4 regions of the Paenibacillus sp. FSL M8-0228 genome follow, and region 2 is predicted to be linked to each of the others. Evidence: riboswitches for the same ligand, from Rfam matches in the RefSeq annotation. Region 2 holds a riboswitch; each other region holds the start of a gene.
What was found. Region 2 has a riboswitch for thiamine pyrophosphate ahead of thiC (phosphomethylpyrimidine synthase ThiC). Riboswitches for the same ligand answer to the same signal wherever they lie in the genome.
Positions count from the first base shown of each region.

Region 1 (4,214 bases), 2.3 Mb from region 2:
TAGGCAGATCCATACCAAAAAACCTTAAAATTCACTGTTTTCAATATTCCGATATGGTTGCAGAATGTGCTACAATAAAGCTTTGAGAGAAACGAAATGCATATGAAATAAGAACAGTCGGCAATGCCGATGACAATAAGGAGCCAAAAACAGCTTATGAGTTTATTGACTGTAGAAAATGTATCCCACAACTTTGGGGACCGCGCATTATTTAAAAATGTTTCCTTTCGATTGCTTGCGGGGGAACGTGTAGGTTTGGTAGGAGCTAACGGTGTTGGTAAATCGACACTCATGAACATTCTCACTGGAAAATTGCTTAAGGATGAGGGTAAAGTGGAATGGACTCCACGTGTGCGTTACGGCTATCTGGATCAGCATACCAAGCTGACACCGGGCAAAACGGTACGTGATGTATTGAAGGATGCTTTTCTTCCTTTGTTGGAATTGGAAAAGGAAATGATGCAGATTACTGACAAAATGGGGGATGCTTCTCCTGATGAGTTGGAAGTGTTGCTGGAACAGATGGGTGAAATTCAGGAGCAACTGGATATGGGGGATTTTTACCTCATTGATGTGAAGGTTGAAGAAATGGCGAATGGACTAGGTCTGTCGGCCATAGGACTGGATCGGGATGTATCCGCACTTAGTGGCGGGCAACGGACAAAGGTTCTTCTTGCTAAGTTGCTGTTGGAAAAGCCGAATGTCCTGCTGTTGGATGAGCCTACCAACTATTTGGATGTAGAGCATATTGAATGGCTTACGCGCTATTTGAAGGACTATCCCTATGCCTTTATTCTTATTTCACATGATACTGAATTTATGAACCAGGTCGTTAATGTTATTTACCATCTTGAATTTGCCAAGATGACCCGTTATTCAGCTAATTATGAAAAGTTTCTCGAAATGGCGGATCTGAACAAAGCCCAGCATATTGATGCTTATGAGAAGCAACAGGATTTTATTAAGAAACAGGAAGATTTTATTCAGCGTAATAAAGCGCGTGCCTCTACGTCAGGCCGAGCAAAGAGCCGTGAAAAGCAGCTTGATCGGATCGAACGTATTGATAAGCCTGAAGAAGCCGCAAAACCAACCTTTCAATTCAAAGAGGCACGTGCAAGCGGAAAGACGGTATTTGAGGGTATTGATTTTGAGATTGGTTATACACATGCCCTTTTGCCTAAAATGTCCATGACGATTGAACGTGGCGAAAAGATTGCAATTGTCGGCTACAATGGTGTCGGTAAATCGACATTGCTCAAAACCATATTGGGAAAAATTCCGCCAATCAGTGGAAAAACTTATCAAGGTGATTTTTTGCAGCCCGCTTATTTTGAGCAGGAAGTAAAGGCCGAGAAAATTACACCGATTGACGATGTGTGGAATGAATTTCCGCATTTGAACCAGCATGAAGTACGAGCGCATTTGGCGCGTTGCGGTTTGAAAAATGAGCATATCACGCGTCCGCTATCTGCGCTCAGTGGTGGAGAACAGGCTAAAGTCCGTCTTTGCAAACTGTTAATGCGTGAAAGCAACTGGGTACTGTTCGATGAGCCTACCAACCACTTGGATGTTAAAGCAAAGGATGAGCTGAAACGTGCCTTGAAGGAATACAAAGGGACCGTATTGCTTGTATCTCACGAACCGGACTTTTACGAGGATTGGGTAACCAAAACGTGGAATGTGGAAGAGTGGTCAAGTAAAGTTAACTAAAATCAGCTAAATCCAGTTCCAGCAAATTTCACACGAAGTGGGGTTTGCAGAATTAGAAAAATATGCTAAGCTATCTTTAGCTTATACAATAAAATAGTCACACTAGGGGAGCCGCCCATGCGGCTGAGACGGAATAAATGGATTTCGGACCCTTTGCACCTGATCTGGGTTATGCCAGCGTAGGGAAGTGAGCGCCGTACAAACAAGGCAACACCATCTTTATTTTTGTTTGTGCGTGGGACGATACACGTATACGGATTCATGGTCCGTTCGATTATTGGACGTTCGTTAAACCACTTCCTTGGGGAAGTGGTTTTTTTGCGTTTCGTTCATTTTAAGTAGTTCGAGCTTCCGTAGACGATTCACATATAATCCCCTTTCATTCCTGCTGGTAGACGTGGCTGGCTAAGCTTAGATCCTTTAGTCCAATGTGAGGTGAAGACAAAATCGAATTACACGCAATTTCGATGGAAAAGGGCACTTTTGCACAAGCCGCCCAAGTGGCTGCTGTGATTTGTCCGTATGTTCATTATGTACACGCACGTTTAAAACAGAATGGTGCCTCTGCATTGCTTTCTTTGACTCGCAGCCTGGTGGAGCAGGAAGTTCCTTTGCAACAAATTGTAGTAAATGATCGTGTGGATGTAGCTTTACTTACTTTGGTCGGAGCCGTTCAATTACCAGCTAATGGATTACCTGTTGTGGATGTGAAAAGCCTACTTCCAAAGGGTACACGCTGTGGAGTGTCTGTACATTCCTTGGAGGAGATGCAAATTGCTGAGCGGGCAGGAGCGGACTATGTACTTTATGGTCACGTATATGAGACCCATTGTAAGCCCGGTATTGTACCGCGGGGTTTAGCTCAGCTTGAACATATTTGCAGGTTGTCGAACATTCCGGTGATTGCGCTAGGCGGCATACAACCGCATCATATCCCGGAGCTTTATAGGGCCGGAGCAAGCGGAATTGCGGTGATGTCTGGTATATGGGAGGCTGAGTCGCCCGTTGCAGCTGCAATGGAGTATAGGCGAATGGCAGACCTTGTAGTTCACAGCCTGTAGCGAGAAAACGAGAGTAGAGGCAAGCTGAAAGCAGAAGGGTTTATGGAGAGGAGATACGGAACAAATGCTAAAGATACACACAGAGGAAAGAGCGATTGGACACGCTGAATGCTTGGTCATAGGTGGAGGTGTCATCGGCAGTTCCATTGCTTATCATGTGGCCAAGGAGGGAAGAAGTACGATTATGCTGGAACGATTGATCCCGGGTGAGGGAGCCTCAGGAGCAGCGGTTGGAATGCTGGCAGCGGAAAGTGAAGAGTTCACCGACTCTGAGCTATCACGATTTGCTCGCATAAGTCGAGATGCATTCCCTGAGCTTGTCTGTGATCTAGAGCGTTTGTCAGGTATTTCGGTGGAATTCCGTACTGAAGGGTTTGTGACCCCTTTCCGTACGGAGACTGAAGGCCAAAAACGCTGGAAAGCTGCTAAAACGCGAAAGGGTGATTGTCCTATCTGGTGGGATGCGAAAGAATTGGCCCGACGAATTCCAGGTTTGGATGAACAAGCGATCGGGGCAATATATCGTTCAAAGGAGACACAAGTGGCTCCTGTCCAGCTTTGCCGTGCTTATGCAGGTGCTGCTGCGGTGCTGGGAGCAACGGTATGGTCTGGTACACAGGCAGAGCAACTGGTCATACAGGATGATCGAATTTGCGGTGTCCGCACAGATAGTGGTTTTTTTTCCTGCGATCAGGTCATTATTGCCGGAGGCTTGGATAGCATGAAATTGCTAGCGCAGGTTGGGTTTGAATATCCACTTTATCCGGTCAAGGGCGAAGCGGTAGCGGTCTCCTTGAAGGATCACCCGTTAGAATATACCATTTATGCTGATGATATTTACCTCGTGCCTAAACAGAATAACGAGCTTTGGATTGGGGCAACGAGCCTTCCACATCAATATGACGAAGAGGTGACCGTAGGAGGCTTGGAGGGGTTGTTGGCACGTGCCTCTGCCTGGCTGCCGCGCGTCCGTGAAGCTTCTTTTATACGCGCTTGGGCGGGCTTACGTCCGCAGGCTGTATCAGGTCATCCTTTTATAGGCATTGTTCCTGGGGTCGAGGGCGTATATGCTGCAGTCGGGCATTATCGCAACGGTGTCCTGCTGAGTGATGCTACCGGGCGTGCGATGGCAGCTATGCTTAATGGGGCTTGTGCAGCAGAACTTGGGATAAGTAGTTTTTCTTCTGAGCTCCTCAAGGAGAAAAGCTTATGAAGCTGACGATTAACGGCCAGAGCCTGACCTTTTCTAATCGAATCACTCATGTGAATCAATTGCTACATGAGCTTGATGTAAAGGTGAAAACCGTAGTGGTGGAGCTGAATCGGCATATATTGACCCGTGAAGATCATGATGAAGCGGTACTGAAAGATGGAGATTGCCTAGAGATTGTACATTTTGTGGGAGGCGGTTGATTATGTTAACCATTGGAAAAGCATCTTTTA
Region 1 is NZ_JBBOXA010000001.1:3,176,573-3,180,786, reverse strand. It holds gene MKY98_RS14000 (ABC-F family ATP-binding cassette domain-containing protein) at 157-1,710, shown strand; TPP riboswitch at 1,805-1,913, shown strand; gene MKY98_RS13995 (thiamine phosphate synthase) at 2,178-2,771, shown strand; gene thiO (glycine oxidase ThiO) at 2,836-3,984, shown strand; gene thiS (sulfur carrier protein ThiS) at 3,981-4,184, shown strand; gene MKY98_RS13980 (thiazole synthase) at 4,187-4,214, shown strand, end outside.
Region 1: it holds a riboswitch for thiamine pyrophosphate, as region 2 does, so the genes downstream of both, MKY98_RS13995 (thiamine phosphate synthase) here and thiC (phosphomethylpyrimidine synthase ThiC) in region 2, are expected to answer to the same signal.

Region 2 (4,214 bases):
CAAAAATGTGCTTCCTTGGCTCCCTCTGCTGGTAGCGTTTCATCATGGTAGGACAAGGCCCGCTCGGGATCAAGCGACAGATTGAACTGATCCCGCCAGCGGAACTCAAAGCGTGCCTTGGACAAAGCATCATCCCGCTGCTGCGCCCGTGGATGGCCCTTCGCCAGATCGGCAGCATGTGCCGCAATTTTGTAGGTAATGACACCCTCACGGACATCATCCTTATTCGGAAGACCCAAATGCTCCTTAGGCGTAACATAGCACAGCATGGACGTCCCGAACCAACCGATCATCGCCGCCCCGATGGCTGAGGTAATATGATCATATCCGGGGGCAATATCCGTCGTGAGCGGTCCCAAGGTATAGAAAGGAGCTTCCTTACAAATCTCCATTTGCAAATCCACATTCTCTTTGATTTTATGCATAGGGACATGTCCCGGCCCCTCAATCATGACCTGAACATCATGCTTCCATGCGATTTGCGTTAGCTCGCCCAACGTTTCCAGCTCTGCAAACTGTGCTTCATCATTCGCATCATAGATACTACCTGGACGTAGACCATCCCCGAGAGAAAAGGCCACATCATAGGCTTTCATAATTTCGCAGATTTCTTCAAAATGTGTATACAAAAAATTCTCCTGATGGTGCGCAAGGCACCAGGCTGCCATGATCGACCCGCCACGGGACACAATTCCCGTCATTCTATTCGCCGTCATCGGTATATACCGCAGCAATACACCCGCATGAATTGTAAAATAGTCCACTCCCTGCTCCGCCTGCTCGATCAGCGTATCGCGATACAACTCCCACGTCAGCGCTTCTGCTTCGCCGTTCACCTTTTCAAGTGCCTGATACAGCGGCACAGTTCCAATCGGTACAGGAGAATTCCGAATGATCCATTCACGTGTGGTATGGATATTACGGCCTGTGGATAGGTCCATAACTGTATCCGAGCCCCAACGCACAGCCCAGGTCATTTTCTCCACTTCCTCCTCAATCGAGGAGGTAACCGCAGAATTACCAATGTTCGCATTGATCTTCACGTGAAAATGACGCCCAATGACCATCGGCTCACTTTCCGGGTGATTGATATTCGAAGGCAAAATGGCTCGTCCAGCCGCCAATTCCTGCCGTACAAACTCAGGCTCCACCCCTTCGCGGATCGCCGCAAATTCCATTTCGGGCGTAATGATCCCTTGCCGTGCATAATGCATTTGCGTCACTGTACGACCTTGCGAAGCACGAAGCGGACGGTTGGTCACGCCGGGAAATTCAACTGTCTCCCGTTTGGAGCCAGGTTTCAGTCCATTATCCTCCGGTTTGACGGCGCGTCCCTCGTAAGCCTCCACATCGCCCCGTTCCAGTGCCCAAGCTCGCCGTAATGGAGGCAGGCCCTGACGGATATCGACCTGATAGGCTTCGTCAGTCATGGGACCGCTCGTATCGTACACACGCAATGGCTCATGATGCTCCGTGCCCTGCGGCGTATGTGTAGGATGAAGAGCAATTTCCCGCTCTGGGACGGCAATGTCCGGCCGCGAGCCTTGAATATATACCTTACGGCTCCCTGGAAAGGGCGTTACCCCACTGGCTTGCTCCCCGTTTGTCTTCTCTACCCCAACTTCCCTTGTTCCTGCCAACCTTACTTCTGCTGATTTAAATTCTGTTCCTTTTGTTCCTTCTACTTCTGTCGGCTTCATTGTCCATTCCTCCTGTTTCGATGAAATGACACACCGATCCGGAACCATTCCCAGGGTGGCGCTGATCTATGCAAAAAAGCCGGTTCCCGAGGGAACCGGCTAATCTAACGAGGCAGCTATCCAGACCGTGCACATGTGGAATAATCCTATTCCAATGCGTCACCGTAGACAGCAGCTGCGTATACATTTCAATGGCCGATTACTTCCCTACGCTGGTATGATCCAGATCAGGTGCAAAGGGTCCGGAATCTTACACGATTCCATCTCAGCCCGGCATTACAGGCTCCCCCAGTAACTGCGATACTTCTATTCACATGAGGCGGACATAACAGACATCCCGCCATCCTTATCAGACTACTTCAAATTTATGGCTTTGGCAACCCTTCTAGGTTCCATTTAGCAAGAAGACGCTCCTCACCAAATCACTTTGCTTGCTTCAACTGCATTCATTCTTGTTACGGAAGCATAAGCCCCATTTCCTTCGCCGCTTCGATCAAAATCGGAGCAAAGTCATGTAGCGTCTCGGGTGCAAGCCGACTGACCGGACCGGATACAGATAAAGCCGCAGTGACCTGTCCCTTCCGGTTCACAATTGGTGCTGCCACAGCAGCGGCCCCTGGCTCCCGTTCTTCATAGCTGGTCGCATAGCCCTTCTCGCGAATGTCCTGCAGCTGGGCTTTATAGACCTCCGCGTCTACCGAGGGCGGCCATTCATTCCCGCTTAGCAGGGCTTCCAGCTCCTGCGGCGGCATAAAGGCAGCCAGCACCTTACTGGAGGCTCCTACAGCCAGCGGCATACGCGCACCCACAGGCGCAACCCTGCGGATCGCCTGATTGCTCTGCACGGCTTGTATGCGAATACGCATGCTGCCGTCCCGTAAGTACAAGCTGACCGTTTCGCCCAGACGGTCACGCAGTCCTTCCATTGCAGGCTGTAACAACACCGCCGGCTCGTCACTTTGGGACAAATGTGTGGATAGCTCCCAAATGCGGAAGCCAAGTCGATATTTTTCCGTTTCGGCATTCCGAACGACAAAGCCCCGATCCTCCAACGTAGTCAGCAGCCGATGAACCGTGCTTTTATGTAGACCAATTTTGGAGGCAATCTCCGTTAGGCCAAGATCCGAATCTGCGGTAAAACACAGCAATATATCAAGTGCACGCTCTACAGCGCGAACGGTTAATTTACGGTCTTCCATTCGTGAACCGCTCCTCTTGTATCCATATTCGTTTCACACTATGAAACATGGTTACATAAATTATATAGAATAGTCGCGGCTACTGTAAACCGATGTTTTTGTGACAACCATATTACAGAACGAGAACAAACATCGACAATTCTTTGCATCATTTTTACTTTTCCGGTTCAGGCGTTGACTTTGGATAACCCCCATCATACGATAATAGGTATCTATACGGATATACACTATCATTTTCAAGTGGAATTATACCTAAATTCTATTGAAACGAAGATCAATTTTATATAAGGAGGCTCTTACATGATTTCTACATCCCAGCGCAACTCTCAGCTACAGACCGCTGTTCAGGAGCCGTCCACCCCACTCTTTAATCCCCGTCTGCTGCGGTTCAAGCACGTTGTGATTGCTCTGCTGCTGTCGGTCGTTTTTTTTCTGTTGTTTTGTTTTATTGCCTTGCATGCTTACATCGCATGGGTACTTACGAATCCTACCGTCGCGCCGCTGTACTCTAATCCGATGCAGGCCAAAAACATGCCTTATGAGGAAGTCAGCTTCCCTGCCAAGGATGGTAGCCGCATGGTACAAGGCTGGTATATCCCGGCGGATCAATCGCGGAAAACGATTATTTTCAGCCATGGTTATGGAGCTAACCGCGAAGAAAGCTGGATTCCCATGTATGATCTGGCGCATTATGCCCACAGTTTGAACTTTAATGTGGTCATGTTCGATTATGGATTCGCGTCACAAAACAGCAAATCAGTCGCAACCGGAGGCAAAGCGGAATCCCAGCAGCTTCTCGGAGCGATCCAGCTTGCGAAGCAACGCGGCTCGTCGGAGATTATCGTATGGGGCTTCTCCATGGGGGCAGGAACCGCTCTTCAGGCGGGCTTGCAAACCAAGGATGTGGACGCAATGATTTTGGACAGCACTTTCCTGTTGGAGCCGGATACGCTGTACCATAACATTCACAATCAAATTAACCTGCCAAGACATCCGTCTTTGGAAATTCTGGAGTTGCTGTTTCCAGTCTTGAACGGCACCAGCTTGCATCAGATTCCATATCAGGAGGTTAAAAAGGAAAACTATCCGTTCCCGATCATGTTTGTGCATGGTACACAGGATGAAAAGGCTCCTTATCCTATTGCGGAAAAGCTCGCTGCCAATCAAACCAACCCACTTTCCAGTGTATGGATTGTCAAAAACGGAATACATGAGCTTATTTTCAGAGAGCATCCCCGTGAATATCTACGGCGGGTATCGACGTTTCTAAGCAGTGTACAGGAGCTGGAGGACAAGAAAACGATCGCTGATGCCC
Region 2 is NZ_JBBOXA010000001.1:875,091-879,304, reverse strand. It holds gene thiC (phosphomethylpyrimidine synthase ThiC) at 1-1,700, opposite strand, end outside; TPP riboswitch at 1,888-2,000, opposite strand; gene MKY98_RS03990 (IclR family transcriptional regulator) at 2,156-2,899, opposite strand; gene MKY98_RS03985 (alpha/beta hydrolase) at 3,200-4,214, shown strand, end outside.

Region 3 (4,214 bases), 200 kb from region 2:
AGCTGATACGGATGACGCTCGTCCAGCTGCTCCAGTCCGAACTGTACGAGCATCCGATTCACCCGCTCCCGGCACTGTTCAGCACTAAACAAGCTCTTGGGTAACGAATACTCTAGTTCCTTTCGTACGGTGTGTGCTACGAATTGCAGCTCGGGATTTTGAAACGCGAACCCGATACGCTCTGCCAGTTGTTCCGTACTGCCTACCTCAATTCCGCACACGCTATAACGCCCCTGTGTTCGAAGTAAGCGCATCATGGAGAGCAGCAACGAGCTTTTGCCAGCCCCGTTTTCACCAACCACGCCAATCCAGTCGCCAGGCTTCACCTGCGCATGCTCCACGTAAATCACTGAACTTAAACCGCGGAGGCCGCTAAAATGTTCCAACTCCAGCACATCAGTCCCCGCACCATTCTGTTGCGTCACTGCTTCACTCCAACGTGGCGAAGACGATTCATTCCATACTCCCGGATACCACACGCCGTACTCGGACAATGCCTGCCGGTGCACATGAAATACTTCTTCGGCCCTTCCATCTGCAATGATCTCCCCTTGAGCAGAAAGCACCACAATCCGATCCACATCATGGACAATTTCATTAATTTTATGCTCCACAATCACCAGTGTCTGGTCTACCGAAATGTTGCGAATGGTATCCCACACCTGTGTAGTGCCTTCCTCGTCCAACAAAGCCGTGGGCTCATCCAGAAAAAGCACTTCTGGCTCCATAGCCAGCACAGACGCAATCGCCAGCCGCTGCTTCATTCCCTGTGACATGCTGCCAATGGGCATATGTATATCATCCGTCGATAGACCCACCTGTATCAGCAGCTCGCGAATACGGGATCGCATCTGCTCCCGGGGAACCTGATTATTTTCCAACACAAAAGCCAGTTCCTCATCTGCATATGACATACAGAACTGCGTATCAGGATCTTGAAATACAATACCTGAGACACTTGGGATTACAGCAGCATCGCATTTCATAGGCACTTCTATCGTGCGTGGAATCAGACCGCTTAACACTTGGAGCAGTGTTGATTTACCGCATCCACTCGGTCCCAGTAGCAGCAGCTTTTCCCCCTTGCGGACAGACAAAGACATATTGTGAAAAAGCAGCTCTTGCTCACCGGGGAATTTCAACCGTAGCCGGGTGATCGAAGCCACCACATCTTCGGTTGCCCGGCTCATCAATCCAGCCCCTTATAATCTTGTTCCGTTGCAGGCCTCAAACTTCGCGTGACTCCGGTTACCTCCAATGCCTTAGCCAGATAGAACGCGAATACCCCGGCAATCACAATACTGCCAATCATCCGAAATCCAATATACAAAACATAGTTCCAAGTCGATAGCTGATCAATATACCCGTAGCTGAAGTCTAAAATCAGAGAAGTGACAGCCGCCCCAGCCGCAGCTAGCGAAGCAACCCACAGGTTTGCGTTCCGATACAGAAAAGCCGCAAAAAACAGCTCCGCTCCCAAGCCTTGCAGCAGGCCATAGTACAAGGTGGACATACCCCATTCGCTTCCCAAAAAAGCACTGACCGTTGCCGCTGCCACCTCTGCCAAAATCGCAACACCCGGCTTGCGAATGATGAGATAAGCAAACGTACCTGCCATAAACCACATGCCATACATCAGTTGCTCGGCGTGTAGACCCAATGGTTTCATCAAATCATAGGCAGGTCCCCATATTTTGTAGATCAACCCGAACACAACAGCGATCACAATCGTGACCAAAATATCCGTCAGTTTCAACCCTTTGGACGCTCTTACAGCAGTATTCATTATTGCGTGCTCCCCTTTTTCCTTATAGTTGGCCTCTTGGCCATGAAAAAAAGCTTGTCTGGAGCTGAATCTCCAGGCAAGCTTTATGCGCAGTAAAAGGTGAAGCACCATACAAAACATCATTCGTCGATATGCCTTATATAACCAGTAGTCTAAACTACTACACTGATACCCAGCCAAGTCAGGATCAAGGTAAAATGCTAGGACATACATTGAATCTATCGACAACCGCAAAAAAAAAGCGGCATTCCTGTATAGTGTTCTTGGTTTCTCTACGCTGGCATTACCCAGATCAGATTTCACGGTCAGTGGCAAGGGCCACCCTCTCAGCCTGACTTTCTCAAGCTCCCGACAATGCTTTTTAATTCACTATAATATATACCACATCTATGGCTTTGACAATCCTATAATCCGAAGAAACGTTTAGCCGTTTCCGTCGTCGCGATTTCGATCTCCATCATGCTTCGACCTGTACATTCGGCTATCGTAGCAGCAATGTGAGCGAGATACATGGGCTCATTACGCCCTTCTTTAGGCTTCACAGGCAAATTACGCGGGGTCAAAAATGGAGCATCCGTTTCAATCATCAGACGGTCCAAGGGAATATCTCTGACCAGTTCACGCAGATGCTTCCCCCGCCGTTCGTCGCAAATCCAGCCGGTGATTCCGATATACAGTCCCATTTCTACATACGTACGCAATTCCTGTTCCGTGCCGGTAAAACAATGCACTACCGCTTTATCGACAAGCCCTTGATACTCCCGAAGCATAGCGACAAAGTCCTCATGTGCATCTCGTTCATGCAGAAATAACGGCATTTTCAGCTCACCCGCCAGTTGGATTTGCTCGCCAAACCATCGGCGCTGCACATCACGTGGCGAAAAATCACGGTTATAGTCCAATCCGCATTCCCCTATGGATACGACCTGCGGCTGACCCGCCAACTGGCGGAGCTGCTGAATCGTGTCTGCACTGCAGTCTTTGGCATCATGGGGATGCACGCCAGCTGTCGCATACAGCTTGCCCGGATAACGCGCTGCATACTGAGAAGCTTCCCGACTGCTGCGGACACTGGTCCCGGTAATAATCAGCGGTGAAATCCCTACAGCCGCGGCTCTCTCTACCACCTGTTCCCGATCTGCATGAAACGAACGATGCATCAAGTTCACACCAATATCAATTAACGGTGTACCCCTTTCCATCTCAATCCCTCCCTCGCAAACTACAATCTTGGATCAATCGGCTCTGATTCCAGAGATAGTGCGGCAAGGACGCATTCATGAATACGATCTACCGTATCCTTGCGGACAAAACGTTCCACGCCTTCCATACCAAGCGCTCCTTCCATCAGGGCATGACGCTCCTTTTTGTTCGTTCGACGCTGCTTCAGACGCTTTAAATTCTCAGGGGCAAGATAATCCATACCGTAAATGATGTGCAAATACTTCCGGCCTCTCACCTTGATTGCAGGCTGAATCATCTTGTCCCGATTTTTCATCAAAAAGCGTTCCGGCTTGATCACAATCCCCTCATGACCATCCTCTGTCATCTCGTTCCACCAACGAATGACCTCTTCCTCGCTTGCTTCGTCCGTGATCACGCGATACTCTGTCTCCATAAACAGGGAAGACAGCCCAGCCAGCTCCCGGTTTTGCTCCATATGCCAAATATGAGAATGGTCAAAAAAAGTCTTTCCGCTGTGTGCCAGCGTATGAAACGGTGCGATACGAATCTCATCCAGACCGTCCACATCCCAGCAATATTTTTGAAAAGCCTCTTGAAACGTCACGGCATTCGCGTACTTCTGTTCCATTTCCTCCAACCAGTCTCCAACCTCTCGGCCCGCAACCTTCGCCTGCTTCAGCTTGTCTACCAGCTTACTGCGATCCAGCAGAGCTGCTTCACCCACATGCGCATACTGTGCAGCAATCAATTCCCGAGCCTTGAGATTCCACGGTACAATTTCCGCATCCAGCAACACAAAATCCGTCTGGTTCCGTTCAAAATATCCGGCAGTCCGTAGATCCACATTCAGCTTTTCCAGCACTTGCTTCCCAAGGCTTTGTTCAAAGAAAGCTCTCCCGCTCCGACTGTAGATCGTGCCCAATGTCGGGTAGCCTACATACTCGACAGCGGCCTGTTCGTTTTTGAATAATAGCAAAATAGCCCGGCTACCCATATGTTTTTTCTCGGCCACCATCGTTTGTACCCCTTGCCCGCGATAATAAGCCAGCGCTTCACGCGGATGCTCCAGATAACCTTCCTCTGCAGACACCGCTGGAGCAGGACTCATGGTCGGTGGAATATACACCAGTTCCTCTATCGGTACTGTCACATGTGACACGGCATCTATAGCGGTTTTGACCGATTCTCCTTGAACGCGCACTTCGCCATACGATTCCGTCAGTACACTGTAACCAGCGATGAG
Region 3 is NZ_JBBOXA010000001.1:1,072,301-1,076,514, reverse strand. It holds gene MKY98_RS04915 (ABC transporter ATP-binding protein) at 1-1,190, opposite strand, end outside; gene MKY98_RS04910 (ECF transporter S component) at 1,190-1,786, opposite strand; TPP riboswitch at 2,038-2,147, opposite strand; gene MKY98_RS04905 (TatD family hydrolase) at 2,191-2,988, opposite strand; gene MKY98_RS04900 (polynucleotide kinase-phosphatase) at 3,009-4,214, opposite strand, start outside.
Region 3: it holds a riboswitch for thiamine pyrophosphate, as region 2 does, so the genes downstream of both, MKY98_RS04910 (ECF transporter S component) here and thiC (phosphomethylpyrimidine synthase ThiC) in region 2, are expected to answer to the same signal.

Region 4 (4,214 bases), 400 kb from region 2:
CTGGATCAAGCTAGCTGTACTAACCAAGCCATACTCGTTGGTTTCTTTGTCCGAATAGTAATCGTAGTTCATCAGGGACGCATGGATATCCGTTGTTTCCATGATCCGCAAATTCACCGTAGCGCTATCACGAGAATCACTAGCTGCCCAGGATGGAGCGGCTGAAAACACCAGCATGCTACAAGCTACAACTGCTGCTGTAAACCCTTTAAACCAATTTTTACGTAATAACAAAATATACCCCTCCTCATTAAGGTGTATGCCTCATATACATACTTTTGCACATATATGTAAGCCTTGAACTCACCATTTCTATTTTAATCCAACGCCAGACAAAAGAGTAGTCATTTACTTAAAATTATTTATGAAAAAATAATTAATTTTCTCAAACATAAAAAAACCAGCAAACCTCCTGAAAAAATTGGAGATTTACTGGCTTATCCATTTATATTCGTATTATTTCTTCCACACCTGGCGCTCCGTTTGCTGACCCACATACTCAATGCGAGTCGGATTCACGTCCAGAATGACATAATCGGGATCGTCCGGTCCGGAAAACCACTCCTTCAAGGAGTCGTTCCACACTTGTTTGCGTAGCCCCTCATCAGCTGTAATTTGGACGGTAGCCTCCACTTCAACAACTTCCTTCGTACCGCCAACCTCATAACCCAGCAGCAGATAAGCATTCGGATTGTCCTTTAGCTCATCCACTTTATGCGTTTTGCGATCTGTCGCCAGATGAATGTTCATTCCATCGTTAAAAAGGGCCATATAGCGTACTTTCGGTTTGCCACCCTCTACCGTACCTAACGTACAAAATTTGTTGTTATCCAAAGCCTTCACAATGGCTTGTTCCAGTTGGTTGCGATCCAATGTTTCCGTTTTACCCACAGTACAACAACTCCTTTTCACGAATTAGAATTCTCTACGCCATGCCATTGGGCACCAGCCCATCTGAACCTACCTGCGCAGCTGTTCTGAAAATAACATGACCGGATCGAATCGGATTGATTCATACTCATTTTCAGATCAAAGCTCACAGTAAAAGTGTACCCTGTCGTTCGGCAAATGAACCGTTATCTCTCCCTTCATGCTGGACAGACCTGCATTCAAAGCATATAATCGTCGTAGTAAACCCGAATAAATGAACCCATTAAACCATACAATGCCAGGGGTGCTGGAATCGGCCGGCTGAGAGTGTGTCCCAAGACACTGACCCTTACAACCTGATCTGGGTAATGCCAGCGTAGGAATGCTTAAGCAAGATGTGCCTTTTTTACATAGGACCATCCCTTACTTTGGTATATACAAGCGCAAGCGTCCCGGAAACTCGGGGCGCTTTTTTTGTTGAGGATTAAGTTGTTGGAAAGATCGCGTCCGGCAGATGTTATTTTTATGAAAATGGGAAACTTAAGCTGTCTGATTGGATGGATAACGGGTAATCAAAAGGAGAGAACACTAACGATGAAGCGCATGAAAATATTAAGCCTGGGACTGATCAGTCTGTGGCTCTTGGCCCTGACCCTGACCGCTTGCGGTGGAAGTCCCCCTACATCCCAAGAAGCGGCTTCCGCTACCGACACTCAAACGTCTACTCCGGCAAAGGGGCTCAAAGATGTTAAAATCGTGCTCGACTGGACACCCAATACGAATCATACGGGACTCTATGTCGCCAAGGACAAAGGATTTTACGAAAAAGCAGGTTTGAATGTCCAAATTGTTCAACCTGGTTCAGGCGGAGCCGATCAAATGGTTGCTTCTAATGCTGCACCTTTTGGTATCAGCTACCAAGAAGGCGTCACACAGGCCCGCACGCAAGGTGTGCCGCTTGTATCCATCGCTGCGGTGATTCAGCATAATACCTCAGGCTTCGCAGCCCCGGTAGATCGCGGAATTAAGAGCCCGAAAGATTTTGAAGGTAAAAAATACGGCGGTTGGGGCTCTCCCGTAGAAGAAGCGGTCATGAAATCCATCATGGATTCAGACAAAGGCGATGTGAGCAAAGTGAAGATCGTCAACATGGGCAATGCAGACTATTTTACAGCCGTGAAGCGGGATATCGACTTTGCCTGGATTTTCTACGCATGGACCGGAATCGAGGCCCAACTTCGAGATGAGCCATTGGATATGCTGTATGTAAAAGATTATTCCAAAAGCCTCGACTACTATACGCCTGTAATTGTGAGCAACGAACAGACGATAAAAAATGATCCCGAGCTGGTCAAAGCGTTCATGGACGCTACCGCCCAAGGCTATGAATACACTATCGCCCATCCGGAAGAAGCCGCGGACATCTTAAGCAAAGCTGTACCGGAGCTGGATAAAAAACTGGTACTTGCCAGCCAAAAATGGCTAAGCCCACGTTATCAGGATGATGCCGCGCAATGGGGCGTGCAAAAAGCGGAGGTATGGCAAAACTATTCGGACTGGATGTACGAACGCAAGCTGCTCAGCAAGCCTTTGGAAGTCGATAAGGCCTTCACAAACGACTTCTTGCCCAAGCGCTGACCATTTGTTAAACCACTAAATAAGACTGAACTAGAGAAGTGAACGAAGCCCTACTACGCAGTCGGATGGTGCTTCCCATCGCCACCGCCCCGGATTTCTTAATAAAAACTTATGATTAGTGTAGAAATCCGGGGAGGTTATGCTTCCGAAGCGAGCTTTCCTACGGAAAGCTTTTAAAGCGAACGCTAACGCTTGTACAGCACCATTCCGCCCACTTCGTTCTCGTTCAACTTGGTTTATTCTTTAGTTTCATATTATCTAAGCGCTAAGTAGGTGCGCTTGTGTGTTAAAAATGCCGCACAAACCAGCTTTAAAAATAGGGTGCTTTTAAGGCGGGCAGCAGCGGAGCGGTTCATTTGAATCTGGAGAAGCGGAGCGTTCGCCTTTGCAGGGGAATTCTTACCTTTGAAAACTTAAATAATCCAAGAATCCCCCTGCAACAGCGATCGTAAGACCAAATGAAACGCGGAGCGGTCTCAAACGCCTTAAACCACCCTATTTTCTCTAAAACACTCCAAATGAAGGACAGGTGAATTTGCATGGCTAATACACTGCTCAGTATTCAAGTAATCCCTAAAACTCCTAATAACGAGGACTCTTACCCGTATGTAGATAAGGCGATTGAGGTCATTCAGCGCTCCGGTGTCAAACATCAGGTGAACCCATTGGATACGACCATGGAGGGCGAGCTCGACGAGTTGCTGAAAGTGGTTAAAGAAATGCATGAGGCTTTGACGGAAGCGGGCAGTCCCAGCGTCATTTCACAGATCAAAATCGCACATAACCCACAAGGCATCAGCATGAACAAGCTGACCGAGAAATATCGCCCATGAATCCGAAAGGCAAGAACGCATCCTGGTGGAAAAGCGTATGGCCGCCCCTTGTGGCGGTCCTCTTCTTTTTAGCAGCCTGGCAGGGGGCGGTTTCCTATTTACATATTGAATCCTGGCTACTGCCAGCTCCATCCCTCATCGTACAGGAGGGCATGGCCCAGACGGCGCTGCTTGGTGCCCATACATGGGCTACAATTCGCCTGACACTTGTGGGATTCGCTATAGGGACAGCAACGGGACTGTTGATCGCCATCGTTCTTCATACCATTCCTTTTCTCAAATCCGCCCTGTATCCGCTGCTTATCCTGAGCCAAAACATTCCGATCATCGCCCTGGGGCCGCTGCTCATGGTGTGGTTTGGTTTTGGCATGCTGCCCAAGCTGATGGTCATTACCTTAGTATGCTTTTTTCCCGTGGCTGTAGCGACCATGGACGGGCTGACACGGACGGACCGTATGATGATGAACTATATGCAGATGTCGGGTGCAGGTCGCATGGCTATTTTTATGAAGCTGGAGTTGCCACACTCGTTGCCGCAAGTATTCTCCGGCATCAAGATTGCTGCCACCTACAGTGTGATGGGCGCAATTATTGCCGAATGGATTGGTGCGAGCGAAGGAATCGGATATTATATGCTGCTGCAAAAATCGGCCTATCGCACGGACCTCATTTTTGCCGCCATCGGCATCATTGTCGCGCTCAGTTTACTGATGTTTGTCATCATAGTACTACTGGAAAAATGGCTGGTTCGCTGGAAACCGGATCAGGAATAGCTTCCTCCTTGAATTAAATACAGCAAAGAAAGGACGTGGCACATATGAGTCTGCATCCGACTGACTTATCATCACACAACGTTGCTAATGAACAACGAGC
Region 4 is NZ_JBBOXA010000001.1:475,393-479,606, reverse strand. It holds gene MKY98_RS02150 (bifunctional 2',3'-cyclic-nucleotide 2'-phosphodiesterase/3'-nucleotidase) at 1-234, opposite strand, end outside; gene MKY98_RS02145 (pyridoxamine 5'-phosphate oxidase family protein) at 457-891, opposite strand; TPP riboswitch at 1,161-1,270, shown strand; gene MKY98_RS02140 (ABC transporter substrate-binding protein) at 1,465-2,508, shown strand; gene MKY98_RS02135 (MTH1187 family thiamine-binding protein) at 3,048-3,341, shown strand; gene MKY98_RS02130 (ABC transporter permease) at 3,338-4,114, shown strand; gene MKY98_RS02125 (ABC transporter ATP-binding protein) at 4,159-4,214, shown strand, end outside.
Region 4: it holds a riboswitch for thiamine pyrophosphate, as region 2 does, so the genes downstream of both, MKY98_RS02140 (ABC transporter substrate-binding protein) here and thiC (phosphomethylpyrimidine synthase ThiC) in region 2, are expected to answer to the same signal.